DNA from 2 places in the Proteiniclasticum sp. genome. Region 2 is predicted to be linked to the other one. Evidence: riboswitches for the same ligand, from Rfam matches in the RefSeq annotation. Region 2 holds a riboswitch; the other holds the start of a gene.
What was found. Region 2 has a riboswitch for lysine ahead of RTX25_RS12855 (hotdog domain-containing protein). Riboswitches for the same ligand answer to the same signal wherever they lie in the genome.
Positions count from the first base shown of each region.

Region 1: another riboswitch for lysine. It lies ahead of RTX25_RS08245 (transporter substrate-binding domain-containing protein); the one in region 2 lies ahead of RTX25_RS12855 (hotdog domain-containing protein).

Region 1 covers NZ_DAMBTF010000012.1:3,093-6,517, reverse strand. Annotated here, with positions in the region: gene RTX25_RS08250 (amino acid ABC transporter permease) at 1-697, opposite strand, end outside; gene RTX25_RS08245 (transporter substrate-binding domain-containing protein) at 790-1,614, opposite strand; lysine riboswitch at 1,775-1,955, opposite strand; gene RTX25_RS08240 (metallophosphoesterase) at 2,111-3,425, opposite strand, start outside.
Region 2 covers NZ_DAMBTF010000029.1:24,187-27,611, reverse strand. Annotated here, with positions in the region: partial or broken gene RTX25_RS12860 (alanine/glycine:cation symporter family protein) at 1-725, opposite strand, end outside; lysine riboswitch at 1,297-1,467, shown strand; gene RTX25_RS12855 (hotdog domain-containing protein) at 1,548-1,937, shown strand; gene RTX25_RS12850 (3-keto-5-aminohexanoate cleavage protein) at 1,937-2,776, shown strand; gene RTX25_RS12845 (L-erythro-3,5-diaminohexanoate dehydrogenase) at 2,782-3,425, shown strand, end outside.

The DNA of each region.
Region 1 (3,425 bases), on a different contig from region 2:
GATTCCCGGTGAGGATATAGTTTGCAGGACCATCCATTCTTCTCTCGATCAGTCTCAGAATTCTGGTTACCGAGAAAGTCATGACCAGATAGATCATCGCCGCAACGATGAAGGTTTCCATATACATATAGTTTACACCCGCTACAGACTTAGTCGCAAAGAACAGTTCAGTCACCGAGATGACATTCAGCACCGAAGTATCCTTGATGTTGATGACAAATTCATTTCCTGTTGCAGGAAGAATATTTCGGATAACCTGAGGCAGCACTACATTCATCATGGTCTGGAAATGGGTCATACCAATGGACTGGGCAGCTTCATACTGACCTTTGTCGATGGAGAGAATTCCTCCTCTTACGATTTCCGACATATAAGCACCGGTATTGATGGTTACAATCAGAATGGCGGCAAAGGTTCTGTTCATATCTATTCCGTAAGCCTGAGCTACGCCATAGTAGATGATCATGGCCTGCACAATCATAGGTGTTCCTCTGAACACCTCGATATATACCGACATCAGTCCGTTGATGACTTTCAGCACAATACGCTTAAGCCCTCTCTCCGGTTGGGGGATTGTTCTTATAATTCCTATGATCAGTCCAAGACCTGTACCTAAGATGGTACTGAGTATGGAAATCTGAAGGGTGGAAAGTGCTCCTCTAAGGAACATCTCCCAGTTGCTCACCATTATGTTCATAAGCGTTTCTACAAAGTTTATTATCGAATCCACTGTAAATATATCCTCCTCATGGAAAAACTGGCTCCAGCCAAGGAGCCAGGTCATTCTGATTAGTTCTGTGAAGGCTGATTGAGGATCGCCTGATCCATTATGCTCTGCTGCTCTTCTACAGGTAAGTCTCCAAGTATTTCATTGATACGTCCGATCAGTTCTTCGTTTCCTTTTCTGATTCCTACTGCGATGGCTGTATCATCTGGTGATGTTTCAAATCCGTCTGTAAGTTCCACAAATGTGAACTTGTCATTTGCTGCGGAGGCGCTGACCGCTTCCGGTCTTTCTGTCACATAGGCATCGATGACTCCAGATTCCAGAGCAACTCTTATGGCTGAAAAATTATCCATGGCAGTCTGTTTTTCAACACCTTCGATCTGGTCGATGACATCATAATGGAAGGTATTCAGCTGAGCTGTAACTTTAGCTCCAGAGAAGTCAGCAAGGCTTGTCGCATTTTCGTATTCGCCGCCTTTAGCCACTACCATGACAAGATCTGACATGTAGTAGTTGTCGGTGAAATCGATGGATTCTTTTCTTTTCTCGGTTGGTGACATGCCCGCGATGATGGCATCTATTGTTCCGGACTTAAGTGCCGGTACAAGGCCGTCCCATTCGACTTTGACGATGACAAGATCTTCGCCAAGGCCTTCAGCGATTTTTTTCGCCACTTCCACATCATATCCTGCCGCATATTCCTCAGTACCTTCTATTTTAACTGCTCCGTTTGAATCATCATTCTGTGTCCAGTTGAATGGTGCATAGCCGGCTTCCATACCTACTTTAAATACACCGTCTCCTTCAGCATCGATCTTTGTTCCGCATCCGGCCAGAATCAGTGATGTGCTCATGATAACCATTAATATAGCTAATATTCTTCTCATTTTATACTCTCCTTCTTTTGTAAGGATACTTGTATACCCATACCTATACTACTTATAAAAATACATTTCAACCATTTAATAGTGAATTTTTTTGTAATAAAAAATACCTGAGACGAACTCAGGTATTACAAATGCAACCCTAGATCCCCTTTCTTTCCCTTGATAAGATAGCTCAACCTTATGACCTGGGTTGGCCATAAGGACAGTCCGGCAGCTCTTAACTGCAAGCCCAGCATGTGACAGTGAGGCTGTCATACACTTCGGCGACATTTCCTCTTCCACGGGATCTTTGCTTCCTCAGCTACTCCATGGTTCTTAAATATCGCTCCTCTACCTCATCTGATAAAGATGAGGTCACTATTAAATTGTTGACTCTATACTAACGTACTTGTTTTTTTGTGTCAACCGTATTATGCAATAATAATGAATCTGTCATCAATCTATGCATTTTACTGGAGATGTAAATCATTTCATATGCTTTGAAATTCAAATATTCTTAATGCTTTCTTGCCGGAATTGAGAGTCTATTGTCATCAGGTCCGATTTCATTCAGAATGCGGTCCATATAATATGCTGATCTGTCTTCCGAATATTTACTCATGATTTTAAGTCCTTCATGGCTCAGCATCTCTTGGGTCACTTTATCTTCATCCCCTCCGAAATACAGAACATTAAGTTTTCCGATGGCCTCAGCCATCAGATCGGCATCTTCTTTCGTAGCATTGGACTCTTCCATGAAACGTGCATGCATTCTTGTCACAGAAGCTTTCTCAAAATAGTCTCTTGACCAGTCTTCAAGCGATCTGAATTCCTTCAGACTGCTTCCAGCCATGACATCTCTAAGATCAGTTCTGGCACTCTCGTATTCCATGCTGAGATCCGGCAGGACGCGTAACATCCCATATTTATGTGGATACACTGAAAGTGCATTTGTTGAGATTTCATAAAAAGGTTCTTTTTCATCTGTACTCTTAATATCCTGAATATGAATATGACCGGTGAGGTTCAGGCGGACACCATGACGTCTTACGATGTTGAGATATTCCTCATTATTGTCGATGATATAATCTTCGACAGCGATGGGGCTGTGAATAAGCGCATTATGATGACTCACTGTGATGACTTCGGCACCCTTTACTTCAGCAGATGAAAGAACCTCCTTCATCCAGGTGAAAGTCCCGAGACTGATGATTCCTCCGGTCTCCGGATAATTGAGCTCGATGTTCCGCTTGTATTTGCTGGTATCCACAAGCAGGATCCATACATCATCCGACGCCTCAGCGACATAACTGAGAGAATGTTCGTCACGCATGAATGCTTCACTGAATCCGTATTCCCCGTAGATTTCACTGAACTCCATAGGTGTGACAGATTCCACTTTGGTCTGTTTTGATCCGATGAAGCTTCGTGCATGAGGATTATTGATGTCATGATTTCCAGGTGTCACAAAGACCTTTGTCCCAGCATCTTCTATCTCTTCTAAAGCATCTGCTAATGCAAGATGACTTTCCTTATCTCCGTTATTGGTGAGATCTCCGCTGAGAACGAGGACATCGGGCGTTTTTTCCACCACATCATTTTTGAAGGCATTGAGGATTTTGTCTATGTGGTCGAGGTTCTTCCCGTCACTAACCGCAGTATACCTCTTATAAGCTTCACCCTTGTCGTTCATAACAGGTGCAAGATAATGGAGATCGGATGCCACATAAATATCTGTACCTTCATCCGGCAGAGCCTGCACTTCATCAGGTGTATCAACGGTTTTAACTGCATTTCCGCATCCGGATAGAATGAAAGACAGCATCAGAATA
Region 2 (3,425 bases):
CTCCATAGTAAGCCCAGCCAAGTATGGTGGAAAATGCAAACAGTAGTATTCCTACGGATACAATGATTCCTCCAAAGGGTATAACACTGTCAAAGGCTGCAGTCGTCAGTGCTGAACCGGTAGCTCCACTGTTCCAAACACCGGACATCATGATTGAAAGTGCGGTCAATGTACAGATTACGATGGTATCCATAAACACTTCAAAGATACCCCATAAACCTTGTCTTACCGGATGGTCGGTAGTGGCTGCTGCATGAGCGATAGGTGCGGAACCCAGACCTGCTTCATTGGAGAAGACCATTTCCGATGTAGTACATCGGTCCGCCTACAAAGTCGCCATTCTTGTTCTTGACTCTATACTCGATGGACAGCACAACCTCTGCAAATTTTGTGGTCATACCAAAGATCGCGGAGACCCACATCCAGAAAATCGCACCAGGCCCACCTATGGAGATGGCAGTTGCCACCCCGGCAATATTACCAGTTCCGACGGTTGCGGCAAGTGCTGTTGATACCGCCTGGAAAGCGGAGATGTCGCCTTCACCCTTGGTATCTTTCTTGAACATCTTCATGAGTGTGTTGCTTAATACATATCCAAGTTTTGCAATCGAGAAAAATCTGGTCTTGATCGTAAAGTAAACACCAGTACCAACCAGTAACAGGAGCATCGGCGGTCCCCAGACGAATTCATTGATGATGCCGTTAATTTCCAGCAGTTTTTCCATTAATTTCCCCCCATAAAATATTCACTGTCTGGCCAGACAATATTGAGATAAAGATGTATCAAAGTCGGCTTGCGCAAATCTTCTACAACTTTGTAAAATAATAAAAGAAATGCTTCTATAGTGCAAGTGAAATATACTTCCTAAAACTAAATTTCTGAAATTCCGAATTAAACTTAAATTATATTGGGAAATATATAAATTTTCTGTTAAATGTGCAGTGATTATCATAGATTTTAAGAAGAGATTTTTAATTTAATTTGTATATTTTATAACAATATCAGTTCCAGTTTATTCATTAACTGAAATAAGATGATGAAATGCGTAGAGAATATTTATGTGCTGATAAGTATACAGATCCATGATAATATCAGTTAAATGAATATACCCGCAGAGAAATAATTGTCGTTTTCGAATGAAGTAAAATTAATAAATATACTTTTATATGCATAAATAAGCGTTTATTACAATGTGAAGCATAACAATAGCAAAAAAATATGATAAAATATTATCTTACTGTTGATTTTTTAAACGATTACAGTTTATAATGAGATGACAATGCACATAATAGTCACTTTTAAATAGAGGAGCGGCCAGAAGGTAATGGTAATCACAAGAAACCCTTCTTTTACCATGAATAGCTGATCGCCGAAGGAATATGGAAAAGGGTTTTTCTTTATGTCCTGGTGAAAAGGCGCAAAGCCTATCACTGTCATGTAGATATACATGGAGCGCTATTTATGTTTTTTAAACATAAAGTGCTCTTTTTTATTGCGTTTTTTTAGAGAACTTAAGAAGTTCAGAAAGATGACAAGGAGGATTTACATGGAAGCGATGATCAGATTAAGGATGAGTGCGCATGATGCACATTATGGGGGTGGACTCGTGGATGGGGCAAGAATACTCATGCTCTTCGGGGATGTGGCAACCGAGCTTCTCATAAGAAGAGACGGGGATGAAGGACTGTTCAGAGCATATGAAAACATCGAGTTTCTGGCGCCGGTCTATGCCGGGGATTATATCGAAGTTGTGGGCAGAATCGTCAGTGAGGGTAAGACTTCACGTATAATGGAATTTGAAGCAAGAAAAGTCATTGTTCCTCGAAGCGATATCAGTGCGTCCTCATGCGATGTTCTACCTGAGCCCATCGTTGTATGCAGAGCAGTGGGAACCTGCGTGACGCCGCTTGAAAAGCAGAGAGGAGAAAAGAGGTAATGGAAAAACTCATCATCACAGCAGCCATCTGCGGTGCAGAAGTGACAAAAGCCCATAATCCGAACGTTCCTTATACCGTTGAAGAGATCAGAGAAGAAGCTAGACGAGCCTATGAAGCAGGGGCTTCCATTATTCACCTCCACGTCCGTGAGGATGACGGGAGACCCACACAGGATAAAGAGAGATTTGATGCCTGTATTCAAGCAATAAGAGAATGCTGTCCGGATGTCATCATACAGCCAAGTACAGGTGGAGCTGTGGGGATGAGCTCTGATGAAAGACTCCAGCCTCTTGAGCTTGATCCTGAAATGGTAACCCTTGACTGTGGTACGCTTAATTTCGGAGGAGATGAAATCTTCGTCAATACGGAGAACATGATTAAGGAGTTCGCCGACAGGATGAGGAAAAAGAGCATCAAACCGGAGTGCGAAGTGTTTGACAAAAGTATGATCGATACAGCGGTAAGACTTATGAAGAAAGGTCATATCGAAAAACCTATGCACTTCAATCTTGTCATGGGGGTTAACGGAGGCATCTCGGGGGAACCAAGAGATCTCATCTATCTTGCTGAATCTCTACCCGAAGGGTCAACCTTCACCGTGTCGGGTATAGGGCGTGCTCAGCTGCCATTAAATACCATGGCGATTCTTATGGGCGGTCATGTAAGAGTGGGATTTGAGGACAACATCTATTACTGGAAGGGCAAACCGGCAGATTCCAATGGTGATTTTGTCAGAAGGATTGTAGAGCTTGCAAAGCTTCTTGGGAGAGAAATCGCATCTCCTGATGAAGCGAGAGAAATTCTGGGCATTAAAAGAAAAGACAGGTTGAGGGAGTAAAAATGATGAAAAGTGGATGCAAGTATGGAACACACAGAGTGATTCTGCCTGAGGGCGTATTGCCACAAGCTGCATTAAAGATCGATAATACCATGGAAATATACGACAATGAGATTCTTGTGGATGTCATCGCATTGAATATCGATTCTGCAAGCTTCACTCAGATTGAGATTGAAGCGGATCATGACAGCGAGAAAATCGGAAGAAAAATCATGGAGATTGTTGAAGAAAGAGGTAAGATGCAGAACCCTGTCACAGGTTCGGGGGGGATGCTCATCGGAGTGGTGGAAGAAATCGGAGCCGCACTGAAAGACAAGATAGATCTTAAACCTGGAGACCGGATTGCGACGCTTGTTTCTCTCTCCCTGACACCGCTGAAAATCGAAAAGATACTGAGCATCAAACAGGACATCGACAGAGTTGAGGTTAAAGCCAAAGCCATCCTGTTTGAATCCGGACTTTATGCAAAGCTTCCTGAAGACATGAGCGAGAACCTCGCACTTGCTGCACTTGATGTTGCGGGAGCCCCGGCTCAGGTAGCAAAAATGGTGAAACCTGGAGACAGTGTCCTGATTCTGGGTGCAAGCGGAAAATCAGGCATGATGTGTGCATATGAAGCGATGAAAAGAGTGGGGCCTACGGGTAGAGT